Regions from separate parts of the Psychromonas sp. L1A2 genome, predicted to be linked through region 1. Evidence: predicted binding sites of a transcription regulator. Region 1 holds the regulator's gene; each other region holds the start of a gene.
What was found. The regulator NrdR, encoded in region 1, represses ribonucleotide reductase genes. The targets are predictions, from matches to a motif close to AAACACNANATNTNGTGTTT.

Region 1 (10,412 bases):
CTTGTTTACTGACCTTGCTTCAGAGGGGTTAGATTTACAAGTTGGCGAAGGTGGTGTTTCTCTTTCTAGGGGGCAACGTCAAGCAGTGGCATTAGCCCGTGCTATTTTAAACGACCCTCAAGTTCTATTACTTGATGAACCTACTGCAAGTTTAGATGCACGTTCTGAAAAACAGTTTATTTTATCTATGAAACAGACCGTTAAAAATCGAAGTTTATTACTTATTACTCATAAAATGCATTTATTACAGTTAGTAGATAGAATTATCATTGTAGATCACGGGAAAATTGTTGCAAATGGCCCTAAAGATATTGTTTTAGAGCAACTTTCAGCAGGAAAGTTTACTGCGAGTAAAGGAGCAGAACATGAAAATATCTAAACAAGATTTAGAAATGGCTGATGATGTCTATGGTGCAATGCTAACGGAAACTCCTACAGCACAACGCTTAACTATATGGGCTTTAACTGCTTTATTTATTTGTTTCTTTGTTTGGTCTTATTTTGCAGAATTAGATCGTGTTGTACGAGGAGAAGGAAAAGTGGTTCCTTCTTCTCAAGTACAAGTTATTCAGAGTTTAGATGGGGGTATTTTACAAGAACTTTATGTTAAGGAAGGGATGGTTGTTACTAAAGGGCAACCCTTAGCGCGCATTGATGACACCCGTTTTCGTTCAGATATGGCACAGCAAGTTCAAGAGGTCGATGCATTGAGAGCTGATATTATTCGTCTGAGGGCTGAACTTGGTAGTATTTTGATTGCCAATGCAAAAGATTGGAAGTTACAGATAAAAATAGAACAAAAGAAACTAGAATTCCCAGAAGACTTGCAAACAACAGCTGCCACTTTAGTCGAACGTCAACAAAATGAATATGTTGGGCGTTTGAATAGTTTAGATAATCAAGTTGCGATTCAAGCTCAGCAAATATTACAACGTGAACAAGAAATAAAAGAGTTACAGTCGAAGATTCGTACGCTGAGAAGTAGTTTGAGTTATGCCAATAGAGAGCTCAAATTAACGCGCCCTCTGGCTAAAAAAAATATAGTGCCTGAAGTAGAGTTATTAAAATTGCAGCGTACCGTTAATCAGCTTAATGGTGAGTTAAATGCATTACGGACTCAGATTCCTAGGAATGAATCTGCTCTAGAAGAGTCTATTTTAAAAAGACGCGAGCTTGTATTCAATTTCCGTACGGATGCACGTGCGCAATTAAATGAGAAGCAGGCTGCATTATCAAGTATCACTGAAGCTCAAGTAGGTGTTCAAGATAAAGTAAGCAAAGCCTTAATTACCTCTCCAGTAGTAGGAACGGTAAAAACCTTGCATATCAATACATTGGGTGGCGTAGTTAAGCCTGGTCAGGTATTATTAGAAATTGTTCCAACAGAAGATAAACTGTTAGTCGAAGCTAAAGTTATCCCTAAAGATATTGCATTTATTCATGTTGGTTTACCTGCTCGAGTAAAAATTACAGCTTATGATTTTACTCGTTATGGTGGCTTAGATGGTGTCGTTGAACTGATCAGTGCTGATACGACTCAGGATGAAGAAGGCAATAGTTTTTATATTGTAAGAATCCGTACAACTGAATCTAATATGAATAAAGATAATAAAATAGATATGCCTATTATTCCTGGAATGTTGACAAGTGTTGACGTGATGGTCAGTAAAAGGACTGTACTTGAATATATACTTAACCCGATATTAAGAGCCAAAGAAATGGCGTTACGTGAATATTAAATTTAGATATGGACATGGAGATAGAATGAGACCATTAAAACGTGGAATAACTAAAAATTTTTCTTTAGTTGCTTTTAGTTCCCTAGCACTACTGCCTTTGCAAGCTTATAGTCAATCATTAGAGCAAGCAGTGGCACATACTTTAGACAGTAACCCTGAAATTCATGAAGCATTTACACGCTTTAAAGTAAGTGAAAAACAAGTGGAACAGGCTGAAGCTGGTTATTATCCCACTTTGGATTTAACTGGTGGTTTAGGCCGAGAGTATACTGATAGTGTTACTACAAGAGGTTATGACGATTCCGGTAATAATACTGAGAGTCTTACTAGAAGAGAGTTAGGTTTAAGTTTTAGACAAAATTTATTTAGTGGTTTTGAAACAAGCAGTGAAGTTGACCGTACCAGTTATGCAACAAGTGCGGAACAATGGCGATTACATTCAGTAGCAGAAGACCTTAGCTTAGAAGCAACTAGGGTTTATGTAGGTCTCATGCAAGCTAAAGAATTAGTCGCCTTATCAGAAAAAAACTTGCAATCGCATGTTGATATTTATGATCAAATTAAAGAACGTACGGACTCAGGGTTTAGTAGTAAAGCTGATTTGTCACAAATCAGTGGCCGTTTAGCACAAGCTGAATCTAGCTTAATTGCAGCTAAAAATAACTATTTAGATGCCAAAACAATGTTCTATAGTGTGATTGATCAGGCACCTGAGAATCTTGTTATTCCATATCCTGACAGCAGTATGCTACCTGCTACGCAAGCCGAAGGTCTTGAAATTGCACTTAAGAATCATCCTTCTGTTTGGGCTGCAAGTAATGATATTCAATCGGCTACTGCTCAGTATAATTCTGCTAAATCTAAGTATTATCCTGATGTGACTTTTGAAGTTGATGCTAACTTTAATGATAATATCGATGGTGTCGATGGTTCTAATACAGGCACTGGCGTTGGTGGTGAAAATAATGAAGTCGTTGCCATGCTACGTTTTAGATACAACCTCTTTGCAGGCGGAAAAGATACAGCCTACGCCAAAGAAACTGCTTATAGAATCAATCAAGCAAAAGCATTAAACATGACTGCACATAGAGAAGTAAAAGAAGGCTTTACTTTATCATGGGATGCTTATGAGCTTTTAAATCTGCAAAAGAAATATATAAAAATGCATGTTATTGCAGCGAAAAATACACAAGATGATTATAAAGAACAGTTTAAAGTTGGCCAACGTAGTTTATTAGATTTATTAGATACTGAAAATGAACTTTTTGAATCACGTCGTGATTTCTTAGAAGCTGAGTTTTCAGAAATAACCGCTCAATATCGCATATTACATGCAATGGGAATATTATTAGATTCATTACGAGTCACTCGTCCTGAGTCATGGAAGGGTGAAGAGCAATTTGAGGGTGGAGTTTACAATGAAAAAGGTTAGTCTATTAGCCAGCGTTTTATTATTAAGTGGTTGTTCAATTAATATCATTGATATGACAGAAAAACCAACAGAGCAAATATACGATTTATCCGATCCTGAAGGGGATGGGATTATTACTGCTCGTGATAATTGTCTTGATACCATTTCAGGAGCAGCTGTTGGTAATGATGGTTGCGGTACTGATATTGTTGAAAAAATTAGGGTTAAATTATTAGTTAACTTCGATAATAATTCATCTATTGTTGACGCTAAATATTATCCTGAAATCGAAAAATTAGCTGGTTTAATGAAAGAATATAAATCGGTTAATGTATCGATAGAAGGGCATACTAGCATCGTTGGAACTGCCGAACATAATAAAGAATTATCTCTAAATCGAGCTAAAGCGGTTAAGTCGATATTAGTTAGACAATATGGGATTGATGACAGCAGAGTTAACGCAAAAGGCTTTGGATTTGATCAACTTCTATTCGAAGGTAACGATGATAATGTGAATGCACAAAATCGACGTATTGTTGCTGAGATTATTGGTGGTAAAGAGATTGTTGATATGAAATGGAATATTTATAGTGTCGATCAGCGTGAACAGTAATTAATACTTTAATGCGCTGGAAGCGAGCTTCATTAATAAATATATTTGTTATTGGTGTTCTTGCATATATGAGTAGTTATTATCTATATGCAAGTGTTTCATTAAACTTCAATAGTAAAAAGCTCATTTCTACACTGCAAAAAAACTATGGTGCTCGTGCTGCTAAAAGAGGTACTGCATGGTTAAAAGTACTGAATAAACAATATGAAAGTGAACATCAAAAGTTAGTTAGTACGAATCGTTTTTTTAACCAATTACGATTCACTACTGATAAAAAGCTTTGGGGACAAAGTAATTATTGGGCAACACCCGTTGAATTTATAGGTGTCAATGCTGGTGATTGTGAAGACTTTGCTTTAGCTAAATATTTTAGTTTATTAGCGATAGGTGTTGCAGATGATAAATTAAGAATTGTGATGGTTAAGTCACTTACATTAAATCAATATCATATGGTTGTTGCGTATTATGCAACTCCAACATCAGAACCATTGATCTTAGATAATATCGATGGTCGAATAAAAAAAGCGAATGATCGCAAAGACTTAATTCCTGTGTATAGCTTTAACGGTAAGCTGTTATGGTTAAACAATGTAAAAAAACAAGGACGTGTTGCAGGAAAACCAAGTAGGCTCAAACGATGGAATGATTTAAACCTTCGTATGGGACTTAATCAATTAAAGCAACCTGTTACATCAATGGAGTAACTTATTTATGACACTGTTTAATCAGATCAATTCTTTATTACTAGGATTATTTTTACTAGTAGTAACGAGTTTGGCGTATTTTCAGTTTACCGAGACAAAAGGGTTTATGGAAAGTCAGATATCTTCTGATTTGAATAATACAACAAATGCGTTGACCCTGATGTTGAAACCACACCTTGAAACAGGCGATGTTGCATCTGCTGAAACGGTAATCAATGTTATTTTTGAAGGTGGCTTTTATAAAAAAGTAAGTCTTACTTGGCTAGACAATGATAAAACTCAGGTTTGGGATAACCCTATAAAAGTTGAAGGGGTACCACAATGGTTTTTGAATTTAGAGCTATTTGGACCACAAAGCACAGAGAGTACTATTACTAATGGTTGGATACAATTAGCGACTTTAAAATTAGAAGCTAATCCTGCAATTGGGTACAGTCAGCTTTGGAAAGTAATGAGTGATACATTAATTACGTTAACGATATTATTTGTTCTATCTTTAACTATTTTACGTTTCCGTTTGAGAAAAATTCTAGCTCCTTTACATCGTGTTGCAGGACAGGCTAAATTAATTGCTAAGCGCGAATTTCAACCTGATTTAGAAACCCCTGATACAATAGAACTTAAAGAAGTGGTGTTAGCAATCAATAGTATGTCAGGTCAGCTACAAACTATGTTTTCCCAATTAGATACAGAAGTAGTTTCTTTAAAAAATGAAAAGTTAACTGATAAAGTGTCACAGTTGCCTAACCGTTTGTACTTAAATTCTCAGCTTGGAAGTTGGATAAAAGATCCTGGTTATGGAGGTCTATTAATCGCGAGATTAGATTGGTTAGAAAAAATAGATGAGCAGTTTGGTTATCAAGTAAGAGACAACACCATCCAGATATTAGCAAAAGAGATGCAACAATCATTACCTGCTCTTGCTCCTTGTGTGATTGCTCGTATCTCTAGCAGAGAATTTGTTTTCTTGGTTACAAAAGCATCACCTCAGCAGTTGAAAGTGTATGTACAACATGTTATTCGTTTGATTAATCAAGCGATGGTTAGTGCAAACTATAAAGATGAAGAGCAATTTGCAATAGGTGTTGCAGTCAGAACTCAAGGAATATCAGCTTCTAAATTACTAGGAAATGCAGATGATGCATTACAGTCTGCATTAAATAATAATGAAGTTTCTCATTGGTTTGAAAATAATCAAGAACAAGAACTAGAATTAACACAGTGGAGAGAACTTTTACAAGAAGCTATTATTCAACGTCATTTCTTATTGCAATGGCATCCAGTCATGTCATTTAAAAATGACAACGTGATGCAGCGTGAAATCTATAGCGGTTTGCAAATTGGAGAGAATGTAATACGAGCTGCACAATTTATGCCTTATATCGAACAATTAGAGTTAGGCAGTGAATTTGACCAGTCTTTGCTTAAAGATATTGCAGAGCATCCAACTTTGCTTGCTAACCAAGAGAAAGTAGCCATCAACATTACACAGGATAGTGTACTCGATCTTAATTTTCATAATTGGTTAGGACTCTTTCTCAGTCGACAAAAAAATCCTGATCGTTTCCATTTTGAAATACAAGAAAGTACTGTGTTGGCTTATCCAAAACAGAGTCAAAAATTTACTAATATTGTCAAAGAAAAAGAAGGTAAAGTAGGTATTGACCATTATGGAAGAAAAATGGGGTCTGTTGCATACTTACAAACGATCAAACCAGATTATGTAAAACTAGACCAATCCTTATCATGTAACTCAAGTAACGATGTAGAAGTTAATGAAATTACAGAACGCCTTGCTTTAAGCAGAGCTGTTATTAATACGGCCCGTGGATTGGATATTGAAGTTATCATTACTGCAGTTGAAGATAATGAGCAACTAGAAAGGTTAATAGGGTTACACGCAAATGGTTATCAAGGGTTTATCACACCACCAAGTTATATTTATTAATTACTAAGAAATAAAAAAGCCGCTAAATAGTTTATCGCTATTTAGCGGCTTTTTTGTATGCGTTTATTTTCTTCATATTTTTTCTTTAATATATCACTATTCTACATAATTCGTTCAAAACGACTTTATAAAAAAGAGTTTATTATTTAAATTCTTATATCACTTTTTGTTTAATTATTGACGATAAAGTCCCATTTAAGAGTGAAATTATGTTAAATTAGCAGGCTATCTTAACCCCTATAATTAGTCCGTTATTAGTTAATAAAGTTATATATAACAAGCTAATACGCTATTCCGTCGTTTATTACACAGAGAAATACACTATGTTTTGTCCTTTTTGTAATGCACAAGATACAAAAGTTATCGATTCTCGCCTTGTTTCTGAAGGCTCTCAAGTTCGTCGTCGCCGTTTATGTAATGAATGCAATGAGCGTTTTACGACTTTTGAACTGGCTGAATTAATTATGCCTCGTCTGATAAAGTCAGATGGTAGTCGTGAACCTTTTAACGAAGAAAAATTATTAGTTGGCATTAATATCGCTTTAGAAAAGCGTCCTGTTAGTATTGAAGCAGTAGAAAGTGCGGTGAACAAACTAAAGTCGACCTTACGTGCGACAGGTGAGCGAGAAGTCCCTACAAAGATGGTAGGTGAATTAGTTATGGACTTATTAAAGGGTTTAGACAAAATTGCTTACATTCGTTTTGCTTCTGTTTACCGTGCATTTGAAGACGTAAAAGAGTTTGGTGAAGAAATTGCAAAACTTGATAAAGTGAATAAGTAATCCTATAAAAACTAAAAAATTAGTTAACATTTTAAATTAAAAAGTAATTATCACATGTCATTTACTGAACTAGATAAAGAATACATGCTTAGAGCAATAGAACTTGCTAAGCATGGACGTTTTACAACATCACCTAACCCGAATGTGGGTTGTGTCATTGTCAAAGATGGTGCGATTGTTGGTGAAGGTTTTCATAAAAAAGCAGGAACAGGGCATGCAGAAGTTCATGCTCTAGCGGCTGCTAAAGACCAAGCTAAAGGTGCAACCTGCTATGTGACTTTGGAACCATGCTCTCATTATGGCAGAACACCTCCTTGCGCCTTAGCGTTAGTTAAAGCGAGCGTAAAGCGAGTGGTTGTGGCAATGGTAGATCCTAATCCCTAAAGTCGCTGGTCGTGGACTTTCTCTTTTAGAAGAAGCAGGAATTATTGTTGAAGTAGGGTTGTTGACTGAACAAGCTGAGGCGTTGAATCCTGGTTTTATTACGCGCATGAAATTAAAGCGACCTCGTGTGACCGTTAAAATGGCATCAAGCTTAGATGGTAAAACGGCGTTGAAAAATGGACTAAGCCAATGGATAACAGGCCCTCAAGCAAGAGCAGATGTTCAATGTTATCGAGCACAACAAAGTGCCATTTTAACCGGTAATAAAACGGTTTTTGCTGATGATCCTAGTTTGAATGTACGTTATCAAGAATTAGTTAATAGTCCAGCGTTTGATAGTGCCTTTATTAGATGAAGCAGATCTTCGTCAACCGATTCGTATCATTTTAGATTCTCACAATAAGCTGACACTACAAGAAAAATTATTTGATTTACCGGGTAAAGTTTTATTAGTGTCTTTGACTGTTCGAGATACAGCTTCGTTTTCAGCTTGTAAGGCCGATGTAGAACAAATTATTTGTACTCAAAATGAAAATAATCAAATTGATCTTCATGCGTTAATGAGCCTACTTAATCAACATGAAATTAATGACTTATGGGTAGAAGCTGGCGCTACATTAGCGGGTGAATTTTTTAAAAATAATTTGGTTGATGAATTTATTCTCTACCAAGCAACAAAATTAATGGGCGATCAAGCTAGAAACTTAGTAAACTTACCCAACTTTTCAACGATGAACGATATTATCACGCTTAAATTACATTCTGTCACTCAGATTGGTGATGATATTCGTCTTATTAACCATCGAGAATAATATGTTTACAGGTATTGTTGCAGCAGTGGGCAAGATCACTGCAATCAAAAATAACGAAAAAGATATGACTATCACCGTTGATGCGGGCGGTTTAGATATGCATGATGTCAAACTTGGCGATAGTATTGCTAATAATGGTGTTTGTTTAACCGTAACGCGTTTAAGTGATCATGGTTTTGATGCAGACTTATCATACGAAACAATTAAACTAAGTGCTTTTTCTAGTATTCAAACAGGTTTCATGATTAACCTAGAGAAAGCAATGCAAATGAATGATCGCTTTGGTGGTCATATCGTGAGTGGCCATGTTGATGGTGTTGGTGAAATTACGTCTATTTCGCCTTTAGGTAATGCCATCGAATATTGGATCAAAGCACCTGATGATTTAGCTAAATATATTGCTAAAAAAGGCTCTATTACCGTTGATGGTATTAGTTTAACGACTAATGATGTTGATGGCGCTAGTTTTAAATTAACTATTATCCCACATACGATCAGCGAAACAACGATGCAAGAATACACTGTAGGCAGCCAAGTGAATTTAGAAGTCGACGTTATTTCTCGTTATCTAGAGCGTTTAATGTTAGGTGAGCATGCAGCTAAAACAACTACAAAACAACAATCTACAATGGATCTGTTAGCAAAAAGTGGTTTCATGGGCTAGTACTCATGCTTCAGTCACAATAACTTAGCGTTAATAGAACAGTACAAATTTTAGTACACTTTTCAGTACAAGAGATTTAAGGAATCAAAATGAAGTTAAATACAACAGCAGAAATCATCGAAGATATTCGCCTAGGTAAAATGGTTATTTTGATGGACGATGAAGATCGTGAGAATGAAGGTGACCTAATAATGGCTGCTGATTTAGTAACACCTGAAGCTGTTAACTTTATGGCTAAATATGGTCGAGGCTTAATCTGTTTAACACTGACGGCAGAGCGTTGTGAACAACTAAAACTACCATTAATGGTTGAAGATAATACCGCTGCCTTTTCAACTAACTTTACGGTTTCTATTGAAGCGGCTAAAGGTGTTACAACAGGTATTTCAGCTGCAGACCGTGCAGTAACCGTATTAGCTGCGATTGCAAAAGATGCTAAGCCAACTGATATCGTGATGCCAGGGCATATTTTCCCACTTAAAGCACAAGAAGGTGGCGTATTAACTCGTGCTGGGCATACTGAAGCGGGCTGTGATTTGGCTCGATTAGCAGGTCGTGAGCCGGCAGGTATGATTGTTGAAATCTTAAATGAAGATGGCAGCATGGCACGTCGTAGTGATTTAGAAGTATTTGCAAAACTACACGATATTAAGTTAGGTACTGTTGCTGATTTAATTGAATACCGTAATAACAATGAAACGACTATTGAGCGCGTGAGCGAATGTAAATTGCCAACAGAATTTGGTGAGTTTGATTTAGTGGCTTACCAAGACACTATTGATAAACAAGTTCATTTTGCGTTAGTGAATGGAGAAGTAAAATCAGATCAAACAACAAATGTGCGCGTACATTTACAAAATACATTTTCTGATAACTTCTTTTCTGATCGTTTAAGTCCTCGTACTTGGCCGATGCACACTGCATTAACTCGTCTAGCTAAAGATGGTGGTGTGTTAGTGATGTTAGGTCATCAAGAAACAGCTGAATCATTAATAGAACAAATTAAATATATCAAACAAGAAGATGCTGGCGAACGTGTTGCTGCTAAAGCACAAGGTGCGAGCAGACGTGTTGGTGTTGGTTCTCAAATTCTACGTGATTTAGGTGTGCAAAAAATGGCGTTATTTAGTTCACAGAAAAAATATCATGCTTTATCTGGTTTCGGATTAGAAGTAGTTGAATACATCACTGAATAAACCCATATATTCACTGAATAAACAATGTCTATATAGAAATAAACTGTGTTAGAATGCACAAAATTTTGTAATAAGGGTAGAAAATGAAAATAATTGAAGGTGGCTTAGCCGCTCCACACGCTAAAATCGCAATCGTGATCTCTCGTTTTAACAGCTTTA
Region 2 (10,412 bases), 1.8 Mb from region 1:
TAATCAAATTGCAGGCGTATTACTAGCAGACGTTGAGTTAGACGGACTTCAAACCATGGTTAATGACACCGTGTTTGACAGTGGAACCGCCAGCCTATATGAAGGTTCAGGATTAACATTAGCCTCAACCAATAATAAAGATATTGCAGGTAAAACTCGCTTATCTGATACACCTGAATTATCTAAACTTAAAAGTGATATTTATAGTAAAGATCAAGGTAGCATCTCTTACACTTTAGCTGGAGTGCATAAAGTCGCTTATTTTGAAACTATCAAACTAAACGACTCTACCAACTGGCACCTGTTAGTATCATTAGATGAATCAGTTATTTACAGTAAAGTTCAAAAATCATTAATGACTGTTTTAATAACGACTGTTGCTTTGATTGCTATTTGTTCATTTATTATCTTCTTATTACTGAGCTACACCTATAGACCTGTTCTTGCGCTTAAGAAAACCGTACAAGAATTAGCAAATGGTAATGGCGACTTAACACATCGTCTTCCTGTCACTAGTCGTGATGATTTAGGACAAATATCAGAAAACATTAATACGTTTATCGCACACTTACAGAACATGATGTTAGATATTACAGCAGCATCTAGCCGTATTGGTTCAAGTATTACTGGGCTACAAGGTTTAACTGAAGAGAATAAAGAAACCTTAAATCATCATAAATCTGAAACAGAACAAGCGGTCACTGCTTTAGAAGAAATGAGTGCAACCTCTCATGATGTAGCAAGAAACACTACCGAAGCTGTTGAATTTACAGGTAGAACCACTACGCAAGCAGAGCAATCAAAAGAAGTTGTTAGAGGCGCGACTGAAACAGTTGGCCAATTAGTCACCAGTGTCGATAATGTGTCACAAAACATTAATGAAATGGGATTACAAATATCTGAAATTGCTAAAGTACTGAGTGTTATTGGCTCAATAGCCGATCAGACGAATCTACTCGCTCTGAACGCTGCTATTGAAGCAGCAAGAGCCGGTGAACATGGTAGAGGTTTTGCCGTGGTAGCAGATGAAGTGAGAGCGCTGGCTTTTAGAACACAAGAAAGCACTACTGAAATCCAAAATACCATTAACAGACTAACAGCCAGTGGCGCTAACGTAGCCAGTACAATGGAAGGCACCAAAGCAAGTTGTGAAGAAGCTTCTTCTCAAATTAACTTAGTGGTAACCGACCTAGATAACATTAGTTTATCAGTAGAAGAAATTAATGGTATCAATGTACAAATCGCGACGGCTGCAGAAGAGCAAAGCGCCGTGGCAGAAGAAATAAACAGAAACATGGCTAAAATCAGTGAAATGGTTGAATTGATTGCCACCAGCGGTGAAGATGTAAACCATGAAGCAATAAGCCTTGCTAATGCAAACGCTCAGTTAGCAGATGTAGTAAAGCAGTTTAAACTTAAGTAGTTAAACCATTAAGTAAATAAGCAGCGGACTAAGTAAATAGCTGATAAAAAGCTAATGCTAGTCGCTTTCTAACAGGAACTTAATGAAACGCCTTAACTAAAAACTGCAATAAAAAACAGCGTCATATAAACGTTAATTAATGATGTAATCAATGTTTATATGGCACTCCTTCTTCGGTTCTAGTTATGCGAATCTAGGTTTGATTTCGATTAAAATATCTTAAAGCATTAAAATAAAAATTATAAATAATGTATAACTTGATTTGAGCTTCCTCGCCAAGCCAATGAAGGGTCTGCAAGATTTTTTTCAAACTTACCATCGATCAACACATCCACCAGATCAATAATCTGCTTTTGTTTAACATTCAAATCAGCCAACAAATATCCAGTCCACATCCAAATATCCTTACCTTCACACTCACGTTTAACTCGCTTAAGTAGCGTTAAAATCTGATCTACATTCGCAGGATGTAAAGGGTCACCACCAGACAAGGTTAAACCCTGCTTTTTAATTCGCTGATCATTAAGATCTTGGATGATTTGATCTGATAATTCTTTGGTAAATAAGTCCCCAGCACTCGGCGACCAAGTGGATTGATTGTAGCAGCCTTTGCAGTTATGAATACAACCAGAAACGAATAAGGTACAGCGAGTACCTTCTCCGTTGAGGACATCAATTGGGTAATATTTTGAATAGTTCATAATTTTTCTTCGTCTTTTTTTGATTATGTCTCGTCTGCGCTCGTCGAAGCATTAAGTTAAATTCTATCTTTGGGTTCCGCCCTGTCGGCGTGTTACTTTCTTTTGCGTGCCCAAAAGAAAGTAACCAAAGAAAAAGGCACCCTATTCGTTTTTAATCTGAATGAATAACAGCCTTCTTAACGCACCGCTCATACGCGGCGTCCATGCCGCGAAGTTCGCTAGCAACGGCTTCCTGCCTTAGCTTGCTAAAGGCAGTCATTCATCCAGAAAAACTCAACGGGGGAATTATCTCAGCCACATTGAGCGTCGTTATTTTTAGTAAAAATATATTATTATAAAGTATATATTTTTTGACGATTAGAAAAGGCTCTTTCTCCACCTTCCAAAATCGCGCAACAATCCTTCTGAATTGTGCCTCTATCAATAGAACCTCTATTAACAATCGATGTTTGGTCATTTGTACTTCTAAGTGGAATAATCAATTCAGCATCGCCCAAAACTGCAATATTTGCGTTATGCGTAACAATAATCACCTGTCTTGTTTCTTTGATTTTTTTCAGATTGGTAACAATTGTTTTATAAATAAATTCACTATCAAGATGATCCTCTGGCTGATCTATTAAAAGTGGAATATTATTTTTAGATTGTATTAATATTGCTAACAGTATGGACTGTTGCTGCCCTAATGATAATTTAGAGATCGACTTAGAAATGTTTTTTATTTGCCTGTTAATTTCTACAACTTTTGTCACTAATATATTAGGTCGATCTTCGTAGGCAAGCGCTTCAAAATCTTCATAAGCATAGTTATCACGAACACTCTCAATGATTCGATCTATGTCTTCATCAGAAAAAATACGATTATTATCTTCATCCAACAATCCCTCGAAAGCTGTTTTTCTACCGCGTTTAACTTCTGAAGCAAAGGTTATTGGAGATAAATTTGATGCAATTACTTCGGATTTTTTAACTTGAGATGTTCTCCAGCCCATCACCTGCTTTATTAGGCCTTCAAAGCTTGGCGAATAAGTTCCTTCTGTATATTTAGCTGAAACAAAAAGACCATCAACAGAATTTTTTAAATTATCGTTTATTTGAAGACTAAAAGCATAGCGTGACTTATAAATATGCTTCTTCAATTCCAACCGTTTTTTAAGAAGATCGCTTCTAGATTTTTGAGTTTCTCTTAATTTATCCTGATCTTTTAGGAGCTTTCTTAGACGTTTCTCATAGTATTCGAGATCGTTAGCTATTTGATTTATTTTCCCAATGTCAAATGGGATTCCTGCTTTATCTAACTCTTCTTTTTTCTCATCAATCTGCTGTTGTATTTCTGATTCTTTGGACTTCCATGAATCCAACTGTATTTTAAGAAGAGCGATTTTATCCTCTAAAGCAACATTCAATTCGTCAGACTTATCTGAAACAATTTTAGCAAACTCATTAATAAGTTTTTTAACTTCAGTAAATTGATCCTTCCCCACAATTATTTCTTCATCAGAGAAGTTGCTAAAATAATCAAAAAAAACTGTATCTTTTAGAACTTTTCGGTAGTTCTTAACAAGCTCTTTCAATTGCTTAATAAGATCAGACCTTAACCCCTTTTCCTTAACTAAGGCTACTTGATGCTTAACAAGCTCACCTACTTTATCTTTTTCTAATCTTGATTTCTTTTCTTTAAGCGCTTGTAGCTGCCTTTCAGTGTCTTTTATAGCCAAAACCTCAATCCGCAGTTTTCCCAATTCACTTTGATTATTTAACAGTAAATCGCAGACATTATTGTCTTCATTTTTTAAATGTTCTAGCTCCAAAAAACCATCTAAAAAAGCTAATAGCGCTTTTGGGTCATCATCGCTATTTTTTACTGTATCGGCAGTCTCACTTTGCCCATAGCACTCAATAGGAACTCTTTGAAGACCATCCTGTCCGTCCGTATGATTAAATGTGTTATCATTCTTTGAGCGTCGAAATTCTAATTCCTTCCCCGTTTCATCTTCGTAAAACAAACTGATCTCATCTGGCCATACGTCACTATCAATAACCGCCTTAGATGATTCATTACCTGACGCTACGCGTATAATTTCCATTAATGTTGACTTACCAGTCCCCCTACCACCGATTATGCAACTAAGGTTATCACTGAAGTCTACTTTTTGGTCGTGTAGGAGTCCGCCTTTTATGTGCACACCAACAAATTTAGCTACTTTTTCAGGAATTACATCTTCCAGACGCACTCGAGATTCATATGAGTTCAAGGAAATACGAAGAGCATTAAAACTAAGTTCATCAACCTTAAAGCGTGTTAGCTTTTTATTACCTTCTGCATTAGTGCCAAGTTTATTAATAGAGTGTGAATCGGAGGACATAACTTTAGGCAAAATGACTTCGCCATGAAGTTCAAGTTTTGCTCGTCGTTTTTTGACTAAAGACAATCGATGATTATCGGCATCATTATCTGTATAAAGATCAAAACTTTCCTTTTTACTTATTTCAAGACCAAGTAATGCAGAATGACAAAACAAATCATCCATCTGAGCATTAAATCTTCCTACTGTCTTTTCAAATCCTGAATCTAATTCGATATGTGCTAGCACCCCAAAGCCATCATACTGTTCTGCTAAATTTAGACATTCAACAATCCCCTGTGAGCAACGCTCTTTATCATCAGAAATATTTAGCTTTCCGTAAAATGACCTTAGATTTTGAAATGAATTAAAATACACAAGAAGATGCCCTTGTGTAGTACTAACCTCTATCCCGGGGACTACAAGTATGTCTTTATCTTGAGCAAAATCAATTGCAACCTTACTGTTTAGAATCTCGTTATGGTCGGTAATACTAATTATTTTCAAATTAGAACTTAACGCTGTATCGACTATGTTTTGAGGGGTCATTTGTTCATCTTTAACATCAAATGAACCAGAGTCGACTCCGTAAGAATGTATATGGAGATCAGCTCTAACAAATTTCGCCCCTTTGTTGAAATAGTTAATCACAAGTAGCTCCTAAATGAATACCAAAAATAATACACGTTATTTAAATTACAAACTGTTACATATTACTCAACGCGGCTACGACAATTTCCCCGTTGAGTTTTTCTGAATTAATGAATGCCTTCAAGCAAGATAAGGCATGGATGCCGTTGCTAGTTCAGCTCGCCACAGGGATGTGGCGTCTGAACGGTGCGTTAAGAAGGTAGTCATTAATTCAGATTAAAAAACGAATTGGGGCGATTTTCTTTTGCTTCTGTTTTCTTTGCTCGTGCAAAGAATCTTACTTTTTCAGACTGCGAAACTACGTTTCGGTTCTTCAATCGAGACTGCCTTAAGGGCGAAAATCAAAGAAAGAAATAACTTACAGCTTCGATGAGCGCAGATGAATCATTTTAAATTAAGATACTTTATAAACAATTTCTTTACAAAATAAATATAATTAAAATCAATCTAATATAAAAACAAAAAACTACAAATGCTTAACCCTGCGCTTCACTTCCTCTTGTTTCCCTTCATTAAACGGCCGAGCATCAGGACTCCCCAAATACCCACAAACCCTACGAGTTACCGCTACCTTTTCAGGATCAGAATTACCACAACTCGGGCACACAAATCCCTTACTGGTACAATCAAACTCGCCTGTAAAATGACACTCATAACATTCATCAATCGGTGTATTCGTACCGTAATAAGGAACGCGCGTGTAACTGTAATCCCAAACATCTTCCAATGCTTTCAAGTTATGCTGCATGTTGGGATATTCGCCGTAACAGATGAAACCACCGCTGGCGATCGGTGGATAAGCCATTTCAAAATCTAACTTATCGTAAGGGTTGACTGCCTTCTCTACGTCTAAATGAAAAGAGTTGGTGTAATAACCTTTGTCTGTCACCCCGTCTAATACACCAAATTGTTTGGCATCTAAACGGCAGAAGCGATCGCATAAGTTTTCTGATGGCGTTGAATACAGACTAAAAGCATAACCTGATTGTTGTGACCATTGCTCAGTTGCTTGTTTTAAACGCGTAATGATTTGTAATGCTTTTTGTTGTTTTATTTTACTGTCAAAAATGTGTGAATCGGTGCCGTATAATGCATTGATGGTTTCATGTAATCCGATATAGCCTAATGAAATGGAAGCTCGACCGTTTTTAAAGATTTCAGCAACGCAATCATCAGCTTTTAAACGAACGCCACAAGCACCTTCCATATATAAAATAGGTGCAACACTGGCTTTAACTTCACTTAGTCTTTCAATTCGCGTGTCTAATGCTTTTTTAGCTAATGTTAAACGAGCCTCTAACAAAGTATAAAAGCGTAATTCACTTCCCTCTGCCTCTAAAGCAATGCGCGGTAGGTTGATACTCACTACACCAAGGTTATTACGACCATCATGGATTAACTCGTCTTCTGCATTATGGCTGTTTTGTTCGTTGTCTGTTTTATTGTTACTTGCTTTATCACTGTCTGTTGTGTTGTTAGTTTTTTCGACATAGCGATCTAAGAAACTACGGCAACCCATTGGCGTTTTAAAAGAACCAGTCACTTCCACTACTTTGTCGTAATTTAAAATATCTGGGTACATGCGTTTCGATGCGCATTCTAAGGCAAGTTGTTTAATATCGTAGTTTTGATCATCTTCTTTATGGTTTAAACCATCTTTAATCGCAAACACCAGTTTAGGGAAAATAGCAGTTTTACGATTTTTTCCTAACCCCGCAATACGATTTTTTAAAATAGATTGCTGAATTAAACGCGACTGCCAATCAGCCCCCAAACCAAAACCAAAAGTGACAAAAGGGGTTTGTCCGTTAGCCGTATGTAGTGTGTTAACTTCATACTCTAATGATTGAAAAGCGTTATAACATTCGATTTCTGTTTGCTCTGTTGCATAGGCATGCGCGTCAGTAATGTTCCACTGTTGTGCTGTTTTTAAATGTTTTTCAAAACTTTTAGTCACATAAGGAGCTAATATTGTATCTATGCCATTAATAGTGGTGCCACCATAAATATGGCTAGCCACTTGAGCAATGATTTGTGCCGTTACTGCCGTTGCTGTTGAGATTGATTTTGGCTGCTCAATTTCAGCATTCCCCATTTTAAACCCTTGGGTAAACATACCTTTAATATCAATTAACATGCAGTTGAACATCGGGAAAAACGGCGCGTAATCTAAATCATGATAATGAATTTCTCCTCGTTCATGCGCTTTCACTACATCACGAGATAAAATATAAGATTTAGCATAATGTTTAGCGACAATACCTGCTAATAGGTCACGCTGTGTTGGGATCACTTTGCCGTCTTTATTAGCGTTTTCATTTAACAGTAATGCGTTACTTTGTTGGATTAAGCCTTCAATTTCGTTGTTTAAATGACTCTTACGTTCTCGCACAATATCTCTATCGTGACGATACTCTATATAAATACGTGCTAGTTCAATATGGCCATGTGTCATTAAACAAGTTTCTACTGCATCTTGAATATGGTGAATATCAACTTGTTCTTGCCCTTTTAGGCCTTCTTCAATTTCTGCTGCAATCCCAAAGGCATCAACGTCTTTACAGCGAGCGGCACCAGAGGCTTTCAAAATGGCCTCACTAATACGCAGAGCATTAAAAGGTACTTGGCTACCATCTCGCTTTATCACAACAGGTTTCATACATCACTCCAGAAAGAACAAAAACACAATATATAGTAAGGTAGAACTATACTAGACACTACATATAGATCATTGATGTGAATCAATTTTAAAAAAATCATTTAATTAATGAACTGAAATAGATAAAATTAAGCAAGGCGACATTGAATAAAAAATATTAATAAAAAAATGATGGCGACTTGGTTATCCATTTACGAGTGTCATTTTTAGTTAAATAAAACGCGTGATGAGTTAATTATTAGATGTGATTTTTCATTGACCTTGCATTCAAATGGTCAATGCATAAATAGCTAAAAAATGATCTAATTTTTCCACTGAACTTGTGCACTTTTGTTGTTACAATACCGATCCTTTTCCAGCTTAAATCACCTACTTTAGTAGTGGAATTATTATTTATGAGCGATTATTTTTTACTCTTTTTTGGCACAGTGTTAGTCAATAACTTTGTGTTAGTGAAGTTCTTAGGCTTATGTCCGTTTATGGGCGTTTCAAATAAAATTGAAACGGCTGTTGGGATGTCACTGGCGACGACGTTTGTATTAACGTTAACAGCTGCGCTTTCGTATATCGTTAATACGTATTTATTGGTGCCATTAGGTTTACAGTACCTACAAACCTTAAGCTTCATTTTAGTCATCGCTGTGGTGGTGCAATTTACTGAAATGGTAATGCACAAAACGAGCCCTACTCTGTATCGTTTATTAGGTATTTTTTTACCACTGATCACAACCAACTGTGCCATTCTTGGTTTAGCGCTATTAAATCTGACAGAACAGCATAATTTTACACAATCAGTTATCTATGGCTTTGGTGCGGGTGTTGGTTTCTCTTTAGTATTGGTTTTATTCTCTTCGATTCGTGAACGTTTAAGTGCGGCTGACGTTCCAGTTCCTTTTAAAGGCGCTTCTATCGCGATGATCACAGCAGGGTTAATGTCGTTAGCATTCATGGGTTTCACTGGGTTAATTAAATGATCATTAGTATTATTATTGCGATATTAACTCTCGGGGTTTTAGGGCTTATTTTTGGCTCTTTATTAGGTTACTCATCGATTAAATTTAAAGTTAAAGAAGATCCAATCGTTGAAGAATTAGATGCAATGTTGCCACAAACTCAATGTGGGCAATGTGGTTACCCTGGTTGTAAACCTTATGCAAAAGCGATTGCTGATGGTGATGACATCAATAAGTGTCCTCCCGGTGGCGAAGCGGTTATGTTACAGCTTGCTGAACGTATGGGTATTGAACCTAAAAAATTAGATGGTGAAGAGAAACCAAAACTAATTGCTTTTATCCGTGAAGACGAATGTATTGGCTGTACTAAGTGTATCCAAGCTTGCCCTGTTGACGCAATTTTAGGCGCAACAAGACAAATGCATACGGTGATCACCGATGAATGTACCGGTTGTGAATTATGTGTAGCACCTTGTCCAACTGACTGTATTGATATGTTACCGATTCAAATTACCACTCAAAACTGGCAGTGGAACTTACAAACAATCCCAACAAAAACTATCTCAACTGACCGTAATGACGAGCCGTAACATGACACAGCCTAGTAATTTATTAAGTGACGAAAAATTAGAACAAATTGCAGCGGGGAAAATGTGGGACTTTCATGGCGGCGTCCACCCGGTACAAAACAAACAGCAAAGTAATCAAACGGCGATAACTGACGCGGGTATTCCTGATGAGTTAATTATTGCTGTTGAACAAAAAGGTCACACTCCTCAGTTATTAGTAGAAGTCGGTGATAGCGTTTTAAAAGGCCAACCTTTAACGAAAGTGTATGGTGCGTTAGTAGTACAACACGCAAGTAGTTCTGGAACGGTTAAAGCAATTGAACCACGAACAGATTGCCACCCTTCGGGTTTACCTGTGTTATCAGTTGTTATTGATACCGACGGCCTAGATAGACCTTTTCCTTCGCAGGGTTTTGAGGATTACCGCAAAGAAATACCAGCGACCTTGATAGAGGCTGTACAACAAGCTGGTGTTGTTGGGTTGGGTGGAGCAGGTTTTGCTACTCACTTAAAATTAGCACATAGCGAAAACCGCTTACTGATCGTCAACGCAATTGAATGTGAACCTTACATCACCTCTGATGACCGTTTAGTGCAAGAACATGCCGATGAAATCATCGAGGGCATGAAAATAATGCATCATATTTTAAAGCCTAAACTTATGTCTTTTGCCATTGAAGATAATAAACCAGAAGCAATTGAAGCATTTAAAAAGTCATGGCAGGCATTGCCAGAAGCGGAAAGAGAAAATATCGTTTTAAGTATTGTCCCGACGCGTTATCCGTCAGGTAGTGCGAAACAACTTATCGAAGTATTAACCGGTGAACAAACACCAATCGGTAAGCATTCGTCAGAGCTTGGCATTGTCATGCTTAATGTGGGAACCGTATTTGCTGTAAAAGAAGCAGTTATTAACGGTAAGTCTCTTGTTTCCCGTATTGTTACCATCACTGGCGATGCTTTTGCACGTAAAGGTAATGCCAGTGTTCGCATTGGTACCCCGATACAATATTTGTTAGATAAGTATTGGTTAAATGCTCTTCACCATCAAAAGTTAGTTATTGGTGGTCCAATGATGGGATTCACCATAACCGACACCTCTGCGCCTGTC
Region 3 (10,412 bases), 1.3 Mb from region 1:
TAATCGTCAGGACTTCGCCGCCTTTAACTTCTTCATTAAGAGAAAGTAAAAGTTTACCTTGTTGGCTTAATTGTAGATTATCGATCTTTAATGATGACATTGATTGTGAATTCATTTTATTTCCTAACCTCGGTTCCGGAAGAACAACTTTGGTGTCGCCCAAGCTAATATAAAGAACAATGCTGGCAATAACATTTGCATTAACGCATAGACCGCGCTGGTTCTTCTGCTTGCGCCATTGGCAAGCGTAACGGCTTCCGTTGTAATAGTATTGATTCGGCCTGCGCCTGATAACAATGTTGGTAAATACTGACTAAAGCTAATCGCTAAGCCTAATGCACTGGCGATTAAAATCGGTGATAATAGTAATGGGAGTTTCAACTGCCAAAATATTTTAGAGGGTGGTACACCAAGACTTGCTGCCACGGTGCTAAAACGAGGATCTAAGCGACGGTAACTATTGGCTAACGATAAAAACACATAAGGTAAAACAAATAATAAATGTGAAAAAACCACATTGATGTAAGCATGTTGACTATTGACTTGCTCAAACAGCCAAACCAGTCCAAATAAGAAAGCAATACTTGGAATGAGTAATGGTAAGTAAATAATAAAGCCGCTAATAGCCGAAATAGTTTTTGTATTTTGCTGTTCAGCTTCTAGTACAAATAAGGTTAATGCAATGGCAATTAACGTGGTGCTAATAGCAATAACAAGGGTATTAAACAGTGGGGTTTGCATTTGTAGTAAAGCAGATGACCAGTGTAAAGTAACAAGTTGCTGAGGTAATAAATCAGGGAAAGACCAGAAGCCAGCAAAAGACCATAACACCATAGCAACAAGCGCTAAACCGATAACACTTAACATCACCGTGGTTATTAAATGAGTCACACGTTGAATCAACATGCCACCGTATTCCCTTTCTCCATTTACTAAGAATGAAGTACTGCATTTTTTAACTAATAATTCTAATAAACACCAACTGCCCAATAACGATAGAGTGATCAGTATTTGTAATATGGCACCTGATGATGCTTTGATGCGTAGGCTTAAATCAACATCATTAAACCATTGCATAATCGCAACTGCTAAAGTAGGAGGCGTATTAGATCCTAGAATTAAAGGAATTTCGACACTGGCACTTGAGTAAGCAAGTACCGCTAAAATAGGTAAACGCATATAACCGTAAAGGCTTGGTAAAATGACTTTGAAAAAGCCAGTCATCGGGCAGTAACCTAAACTTGATGCCACTTTATGTTGTGCTTTTAATGTTTTACCAATTTCAGGTTGAGCAAGTACGCCTAATGCGATTAAAAGCAAAAAAGGGAGCTCTTTAAGTGTTAATCCTAATATGATGCTTAATCCATAAGGATCATGGGGCAACAACCAGTCAGGTGGAGTATCCCAACCACTTAACCAGGGTGAAAAAAGTCGTGATAAGAACCCAGAAGGGGCGATTAAAAAACCAATGGCAATCGCAGCCGCCGCATGTGGAATAACTAATATCGGACCTAATAAACGTTGAATTCGTTTTAACCAAGGGCTGTTAAAGTAACTGGCTAGTATCAATACAGTGATAACAAAAGCGAGTAGAGTACTAATTAAACTGGTACCAAAACTCAGTAATACCATGCGTTCAATACCAGGAGTATTAAACAGTTGGACAAATCCAAATAAACCGAACTCATTAGCACCAAGTGCAGGGAACCAACCAAAAGCAGGTAATAACACACCTAATAAACCACCTAGTACAGGCACCACTAATAAAGCGATTAAAAGATACGGACTATTACGAACTAAGCGAGTAAACAGGGTATTAGCAACAATCATTGTTTATTGAACTCCATAACGAGTAAGCCATTGTTCAGTTATGACTTTAACCCAGCTAGGGTGTAACTCACTTAACAAACGGGTGTTATCTATATTGATGATATTCGCACTTAAATGTTGTTCTTCATTGACGTCAAAAAGTGCTTTTTGTGTCGGTGTTAATTGCGATAAATCGAGCACGCTACTGTCGCCCCATATCACTGTTTTTTGTTTTCTCGCTTGTGCTTCTGGGCTTAATAAAAAGTTAGCAACTAGCTTTGCACCTTCAATATGAGGGGAATTATAAGGGATTGCAACAAAGTGAATATTACTTAAACTACCGTCTTTCATTCTGTAACTGCGAGTACTATCAGGTAAGTCGTAACGAGAAATAGCTGAAGGAATTTCAGCGGCTGAGAAAGTGAAAGAAACTTGTAATTCGGTATCGCTCATTAAACGTCGTAATGCTAAGCCATTGGATACAAAGTGTTTACCTTGTCGCCATAAAGTCGGGTGTAATTGATCTAAAAATTGCCATAAAGCAGGTAATAATTCAGCTTCACTTTCTGCTGACACTGGTTGATAAAGTTTATCTTGAATGCTTTTCGGTTGTGATTCGCTTAATACCAGTAATGCATACTTTAAAAAGCTCATGCCTAAAAAGTCGGGCGGTTTAGGGTAAGTAAAGTGGCCAGGATGCTTTTCACTCCAAATCAATAAATCAGAGAGAGTCTCTGGTACATCATTTACTTTTAAACTATCGAAATAAAAGGTGAGCGCAGCTTGTCCCCATGGTGCTTCCATTCCTTGCGTTGGAACGCCGAAGTCACGAGTCATAGCGGGATTGTTGGTTGGGTTTGTTAATTGAAAATTAGGTAGTTCGCCAGCCCAGTCTGCGGCTAATAATTGGTATTTTGCCATTGAAGCAAAGTTTGCCCCATTGATCCAAACTAGATCAACTTGTCCGTTACGGTGATTGTCAGCGGCTTTTTCTGCTAACACTCTGCTGACGGCTTCACTTGTGTCGGTGAGTTTTACATGGTGTAAATTAATTTTATATTTTTCTTTAACCTGCTTAGCAGCCCATTGAATATAATTATTAATTTGTTGATCGCCTCCCCAAGCATGAAAATATACATCTTGTGTAGTGCCACGCATTTCAACGTTTTTCCAAACTCGGGAAGTTGATTCAGCCGTACTATTTGCCTCATCGGCAAATGAGTTGCTGCTAAGCGAAAAAACGCTTAGCAGACAAAGGCTAACAAGAATCTTACGGTAATAATTACTTACTCGCATTAAGCTTCCAATTGTAATCTAAAAATTTAACACTAAAGTCTTGTTTCTGTAATGTAGTCAGTTGCTTTTCATCTAGTTTCAATGCATCAGCATACAGGCTTATAAAACTTTGTATTGACTTAGTACCGCGAAATCCTGCTTCAAAGTCTTCATCATACCACTTAAAAATAGACGATAAGTAGATTGAGTTGCCTTTGATGTAGTTACGGCTTGAATCTGTTAAAAAGCGCTCAGTTTGTTGTTCTAACTGTTGCTCAAGTTTGCTTGCTGTGTAAGCTTCTTCGCGAAGTGCAGGGCAACCAATACTTGCACAGTTAACTGCAAAATGAATACGTGGATCATTGTAACGTTTGCTACCACGAATAAGACCGTGTTCGATATCATTTAAACTCACCGTTTTACCCAATAGTGGAATAAATTCTTTATCCCACGGAGAGCTAAATAAACTGCCTAGATCTTTAATCGATTCTAGGTCAGGGTATTTAGTTAAAATAAACTCAACAGTCCAAGCGTTATAAGCATTAATTAAAAAAGCTAACTGTTTTTCTTTTGACCAAGCATCAAAATCTGCGCGTGATACTTCACCTAATTTATCAAGGTAAGCTTGTAGTTCGCTTTCTTGATTTTTAAAGGCTGCATAATCAACGGCTGTGCTGTGTCCTTTATTAATTGGCGATATATTTTGCTCAAGTAATTCGGTCCAATCAGCATGTAAGTTTTTTTGATCCGTTTCTGCATATACATTGCTCATTAATGAGCCAGTTAACAAAGCGGCTCCTAAAGTGAAGCGCACTAATGCACTCACTTTATTAGTTGATGTTGATATTATTGAGTTCATTATCCACGTCTCCAAGTATGATATTTCTCTAACCAGTTTAATACTGTTTGTGGTGCATGATTACGTTTCCATTCACCAGCTGCATATTTATTACCTTCAGCCCAAGTAGGGTAACTGTGGATAGTACCAAGGATTTTATTAAGCCCTAAACCATGTTTCATTGCTAAAACAAATTCTGCAATTAAGTCACCAGCATGTTCAGAAACAATGGTTACCCCTAGAATTTTATCTTTACCCTTAGGTGTAATTACTTTGATGAAACCTTTTGTTGCACTGTCTGTAATTGCACGGTCAAGCTCTTCAAAGTCAAAGCGAGTGATCTCATAATCAATGCCTTTTTGTTTTGCTTCATCTTCATTGATACCTACACGAGCCACTTCTGGGTCAATAAAGGTAGTCCATGGGATAACACGATAATCAACTTTGAATTTTTTCAAGTGACCGAATAGACCATTTACTGCAGCATACCAACCTTGATGTGCAGCTACATGTGTAAATTGGTATGGACCAACAATGTCACCTGCGGCAAAAATATTCGGGTAGAGTGTTTCTAAATATTCATTAGTGACAATAGTACGGTTTGTTTCAATACCTAACTCTTCTAAGCCGTAACCCGTTAAACGAGCACTACGTCCTACTGCACACAGTAGTTGGTCGTATTCAATCGCAATTTCTTCTTCGTTATGTTTAACGATAATGAACTTCTTACCATCTTTGATTTCACAGCGTAATGCTTGGTGTGAGGTTAAGATGTTAACACCGCTTTCTTTTAGCGTCTCAGTGGCAAATTCAGACACTTCAAGATCTTCTTTGATCATGATGCGTTCAGCCATTTCAATCTGTGTTACGTTTGAACCTAAACGTGCAAAGCTTTGTGCTAGTTCTGAGCCTATTGGACCGCCACCTAATACAACTAGTTTCTTCGGTGCTTCTTCTAATTTTGCAAACTCATTCCATAATGTATCACTGGTTACATAACCTGTTTCTTCGATACCTGGTAATGGTGGAACAAATGGGCGCGCGCCGGTCGCGATAACAATTGTTCGTGTTGTTAATTTTTTCTTAGTGCCGTCTTCATAGCTAATTTCAACTGTCCAAGGGTCTAGAATTTTTGCATAACCTTTTTCTACTTCAACACCTAAATCAGTGTAACGTTCAACGCTGTCATGAGGTGCAACATCTGCAACTACTTGATGAACACGTTCCATTACTTTTTTGAATGAGAATTGTGGTGTTGTATCTTCTAAACCGTAGTGATGTGCATTACGAATTTGCTCTGCAATTTTAGCACTTTTGATAATAGCTTTACTTGGTACACAACCATAGTTAAGACAATCTCCACCCATCTCGCCAGCTTCGATTAACGTTACTTTAGCTTTTACTGCTGCAGCAATATAACTTGTTACCAAACCACCTGCACCAGCGCCAATCACAACCATATTACGGTCAAATTTAGCGGGTTTAGTCCATTTACTGTAAACGCGACGTTTTTTAATCATATTAACAATACCTTTAGCAATGAGTGGGAATACACCTAATAGAACAAAAGAAAGAATTAAATTAAAAGATAGGATGTTAGAAATGCTATCGATTTGCGCTAACTGTGTACCTGCATTTACGAAAATGAACGTACCTGCTAACATACCTAATTGGCTAACCCAGTAGAAAGTCCATGCCTTAATCGCAGTGACACCCATTAATAGGTTAATTAAAAAGAATGGGAAGATCGGTACTAGGCGTAAAGTAAATAGGTAGAAAGCACCTTCTTTTTTAATACCTTCATCAATTGAGGCTAAACGCTCTGGGAAACGCTTTTTCAGTGAGTCACGTAATAAGTAACGAGACACTAAGAATGATGATAAAGCCCCTAAACTAGAAGCAAATGAAGCAATCACAAAGCCTTCAAATAAACCAAATAGCGCGCCGGCGGCTAACGTTAAAATAGCAGCACCAGGTAATGCTAATGCCGTCACCAACACGTATAAAATAAAGAATCCACCAATAACAAGAACAGGTGAATGCACTCTCAATTCAGTAAATTGGTCCATTGACCCTTTTAACCCTTCTAAGGTCAGAAGTTGATGTAAATTGAAGTGGAAAAACAATCCTATTAATACGATTGCAAGTAACAGCAGTACGATCTTTTTTAACATAATTTATTAGCCTTTAAATGAATGGCGGTAAGGTGTTTTGTATGTTGTTTTGCAACCGTTAAAGCACCTAAGTCGAATTTTATTTTTTGTCGATATCTAGCTTTTGATTATGGGTGTTTTTCTGCATAATTGATAGCTCCCACATAAAGACCTGATTATGTTTAATTTAATTGCTTAATTATTCAAATAATTACAATTTAATTTTTAGCAGTACTAAGCCAGTAGTTATCAATATGTATTTAATAAGTGGTATTTTTATTTTAGTTCAATAATCTAAAAGAACAAATAAATTATATGTTTAAGAGGAATTATTAGAGTGTAATCTTTAAAATACTTAGTTTGAAAGAGTAAGTTTGAAGATTTGAAAGGCATAAAAAAGGGATGTGTTAAACACATCCCTTTTATTAACTTATTATGTTGTTAAAGGCTGAAATTTATATCTTACAAGCACCGCCAGCACAACTGTCATCTTCAAACACTTTTTCATCATCAGCACCGTCACGAGTGTTATGGTAATAAAGTGTTTTTAAGCCCATTTTATAAGCCATTAACAGATCTTTAAGTAAGATTGTCATTGGTACTTTACCGTCATCAAAACGTTTAGGGTCGTAGTTCGTATTTGCTGAGATAGCTTGGTCGACAAACTTTTGCATAATGCCAACAAGTTCCAAGTAACCTTTATTATTTGGAATACTCCATAATAACTCATAGTTATTTTTGTATTTATTAAATTCAGGTACTACCTGTTTTAAAATACCGTCTTTACTTGCTTTAATACTGATGAAACCACGTGGTGGTTCAATACCGTTAGTCGCATTTGAAATCTGACTTGATGTTTCAGAAGGCATCAATGCTGATAACGTTGAGTTACGTAAACCATCTTTAACGATATCTGCACGTAACGTTTCCCAGTCTAAATGATATTCTTCATCACAAATTGCATCTAAAGATTTTTTGTAGGTATCTAACGGTAGAATACCTTTAGCATAGTTAGTTTCATTAAACTTAGGGCATGCACCACGCTCTTTAGCTAACTTGTTTGATGCTTTCAATAAGTAGAATTGAATCGCTTCAAAGGTTTTATGCGTTAGATTGTTAGCACTACCGTCTGAGTATTTTACGCCATTTTTAGCTAAGTAATAAGCGTAGTTGATAACACCTATACCTAACGTACGGCGATTCATGCTGCTTTTTTCTGCTGCGATGATTGGGTAATCTTGGTAATCCAACAAGTTATCTAATGCACGTACAGCAAGTTCAGACAACACTTCAATTTCATCTAATGACTCAATCGCACCTAAGTTGATTGCAGATAAAGTACATAAAGCGATTTCGCCTTCTTCATCTTTAATATGTGTAAGTGGTTTCGTCGGTAACGCTATTTCTAAACACAAGTTACTTTGGCGAACCGGTGCAACTTTGCTGTCAAATGGACTGTGCGTATTACAGTGATCAACATTTTGAATGTAAATACGTCCAGTACTTGCACGTTCTTGCATTAACAGTGAGAACAATCTTACTGCTGGAATCGAGCTTTGACGGATTGACTCATCACCTTCGTAAAGGTGGTATAAACGTTCGAATTCATCTTGATCTTCAAAGAACGCATCATACATTCCCGGCGTATCAGAAGGGCTGAATAAGGTAATGTCTTTTTTGTCGATTAAACGTTGGTAGAATAAACGACCTAATTGCACACCATAATCAAGGTGACGAACACGGTTAGAGTCAATACCACGGTTATTTTTCAATACTAATAGCGATTCAACTTCTAAATGCCAGATAGGGTAGAAAACCGTTGCTGCGCCACCACGAACGCCACCTTGTGAACAAGATTTAACCGCTGTTTGGAAATGTTTATAAAATGGAATACACCCGGTATGATAAGCTTCGCCACCACGAATGTTACTACCCATTGCGCGAATACGACCTGCATTAATACCGATACCAGCACGTTGCGATACATATTTAACAATTGCACTTGATGTTGCATTGATTGAATCTAAGCTATCGTCTGCTTCAATTAATACACATGAACTGAATTGACGTGTTGGAGTACGAACACCAGACATAATAGGTGTTGGTAATGAGATTTTAAATTGAGAAGTCGCATCGTAAAAACGTTTTACATAATCTAAACGTACGTCTTTATCGTAATCAGCAAATAAACAAGCTGATACTAAAAGGTATAAGAATTGCGCACTTTCATAAATCTCACCCGTGACACGGTTTTGGATAAGGTACTTACCCTCTAACTGTTTTACGGCAGCGTATGAAAAGTTTAAATCACGTTTGTGATCGATAAACTTATTCATCTCTTCAAATTCTTGCTTGGTATAATCTTCTAGTAAATGTGCATCATATTTACCTTTAGTGACCATTTTACTAACGTGCTCAAACACACTTGGTGGTGTAAAGCGTTGATATGCACGTTTGCGTAAGTGGAATACGGCTAAATGCGCTGCTAAATATTGATAATCTGGAGATTCTTCTGAGATTAAATCGGCTGCTGCTTTGATAATAGTTTCATGAATATCATCAGTACGAATGCCATCATAAAACTGAATGTGTGAGTTCAACTCTACCTGTGAAACTGAAACGTTGTTTAGACCTTCCGCTGCCCACGTGATGACGCGATGGATTTTGTCAAGATCTATAGGTTCTTTTTTACCATTTCGTTTAGTAACAGATAGGTTTTTGTTCATTATTTTGCCTTTATCAAAAAGCGCGAGTAACTATTTTATTAAATACAAAGAGTTACTCACACTAGTGTGAATTGTTTAATTAAAACACAAGATGTAGTGTTGGTTTCAAAGAAGAGACACAAGATAACGTTTTTTAGAATAATTTCAAGGGATAACTTTTACTAAATTAGTGGATAAAATTGTGGACAAATTAGCAGGTATTCTGACGGTTAGTGCTTACTAACAAAATGCCGCAAGTGAGGTCTGTTTTATACAAATTGCAATAACTATTTTTGTTTTTTTTATACCTCTAAATTGTATTTTATGCAGACAATAATTTTTTAAATTTATTTTTTAATGTCTCATTTTTAGATATTAATCAGGTTTTATAGTATTGATATAATCTATCAATTTAACGCTTAAATGTTGTAACTCCGATACCCTAAATTACTACCGCTCATTTTATCACGATATTTATGAATGTCGTTGTGGTTAATCTCCATGGTTCTTGCTTTGTATTCACAGAAGTGCTGATAGCTATTTCATTTATTGACACCTTAACCTTGCCAAAAAAACGAGGCAAGGTAGGTGTTCTTATGACTTTTACTGTGGGTTTTGGTGCAGCCAACGCAATGAATCATATTGCCTATGCCGAAATACGAAAAATGACTTTGTTTTTGCTCATAAATTTACTGTCCCTAAGACTGACTGCTGATAACGCTTACTAAAGATAAAAGTAATTGAACAATAGCTCTCTACTTATTTAACGCTCAGCGTTGAAGTCAGTAACCTCAATTGTGGATAAAAAATAACCCTAATAAGTAAAACGATTGAGATCGAATATTATAAAAATTTAACATAGTGAAATTAATTGTATTAGATTTGCATTTATCCAGAGTTGAGATTAAGTCATATTTGGCTCTTAAGTTATTGATATTTTTTTGGAGTGTAGTAGACTCCTGCTTGAAAATAATAATCACAAATAAATCATTATTGTAGTTATTAAGTGTTACTTTAGAGCGGTTCTATTAGGTTTTATAATCGTCCGAGCCTAATACTCAAACATTCACAGGACGTGGGATAATAAGATGAAAAAAATAATATTATTGTTAATGATGTCAGTTTTAGCTGGTTGTGCAACACATGCAGAAATAAAAATGCCAGTGACAACAAAAGTGCATGATGCCGCATATGAAAATAAAAGCCTCAATTATGAAATCTTATACAGCCAACCTAAACCTGGTGTTTTCAGCGGTGGCGAGCAATTACCATTAGTGCCATTGGAAAAAGCGGAACTCTCTATTGCATCAGCATCTACATTAAAAGAACTGCCTAAATTAATTTTTGAGCAACTCCCCGTTTCGGTTAAGTATTTAGCCAATAATCCCGATTTAATCTTAAAACTTGAAATTACAGCACATGATAAACATGGGCCAGCTTATGCAGATTATGAATTTGCAAAGAGCTTCGGTAAAAACTTATTAACACTAGGCTTTGCTTCTTCAGAGTACAATATTGTTGCTGATTTCGACGCAAAATATATTTTAGAACAAAAAGGTGAAGTGATCTTTACTCAAGATTTTCGAGTGAGAGATGAAGTCGATCATGAGAAAGGAGATTTTGATTCTTTTA

Region 2: a site for NrdR is predicted at 7,801-7,820, ahead of nrdD (anaerobic ribonucleoside-triphosphate reductase). Genes of this name have one in related genera too.
Region 3: a site for NrdR is predicted at 8,884-8,903, ahead of nrdA (class 1a ribonucleoside-diphosphate reductase subunit alpha). Genes of this name have one in related genera too.

What each region holds. Positions count from the first base shown of each region.
Region 1 is NZ_WUAG01000001.1:2,475,057-2,485,468, reverse strand. It holds gene GQR59_RS10495 (type I secretion system permease/ATPase) at 1-379, shown strand, start outside; gene GQR59_RS10490 (HlyD family type I secretion periplasmic adaptor subunit) at 366-1,739, shown strand; gene GQR59_RS10485 (TolC family outer membrane protein) at 1,765-3,171, shown strand; gene GQR59_RS10480 (OmpA family protein) at 3,158-3,763, shown strand; gene GQR59_RS10475 (transglutaminase-like cysteine peptidase) at 3,775-4,467, shown strand; gene GQR59_RS10470 (bifunctional diguanylate cyclase/phosphodiesterase) at 4,475-6,415, shown strand; gene nrdR (transcriptional regulator NrdR) at 6,739-7,197, shown strand; partial or broken gene ribD (bifunctional diaminohydroxyphosphoribosylaminopyrimidine deaminase/5-amino-6-(5-phosphoribosylamino)uracil reductase RibD) at 7,252-8,393, shown strand; gene GQR59_RS10455 (riboflavin synthase) at 8,395-9,057, shown strand; gene ribBA (bifunctional 3,4-dihydroxy-2-butanone-4-phosphate synthase/GTP cyclohydrolase II) at 9,147-10,253, shown strand; gene ribH (6,7-dimethyl-8-ribityllumazine synthase) at 10,337-10,412, shown strand, end outside.
Region 2 is NZ_WUAG01000001.1:719,439-729,850, reverse strand. It holds gene GQR59_RS03205 (methyl-accepting chemotaxis protein) at 1-1,423, shown strand, start outside; gene nrdG (anaerobic ribonucleoside-triphosphate reductase-activating protein) at 1,663-2,124, opposite strand; gene GQR59_RS03195 (TrlF family AAA-like ATPase) at 2,457-5,120, opposite strand; gene nrdD (anaerobic ribonucleoside-triphosphate reductase) at 5,587-7,779, opposite strand; gene rsxA (electron transport complex subunit RsxA) at 8,175-8,753, shown strand; gene rsxB (electron transport complex subunit RsxB) at 8,750-9,322, shown strand; gene rsxC (electron transport complex subunit RsxC) at 9,324-10,412, shown strand, end outside.
Region 3 is NZ_WUAG01000001.1:1,140,579-1,150,990, forward strand. It holds gene GQR59_RS05030 (ATP-binding cassette domain-containing protein) at 1-115, opposite strand, end outside; gene GQR59_RS05035 (ABC transporter permease) at 124-1,830, opposite strand; gene GQR59_RS05040 (ABC transporter substrate-binding protein) at 1,834-3,105, opposite strand; gene GQR59_RS05045 (DUF547 domain-containing protein) at 3,092-3,943, opposite strand; gene GQR59_RS05050 (FAD-dependent oxidoreductase) at 3,943-6,096, opposite strand; gene nrdA (class 1a ribonucleoside-diphosphate reductase subunit alpha) at 6,531-8,801, opposite strand; gene GQR59_RS18815 (hypothetical protein) at 9,377-9,508, shown strand; gene GQR59_RS05060 (hypothetical protein) at 9,869-10,412, shown strand, end outside.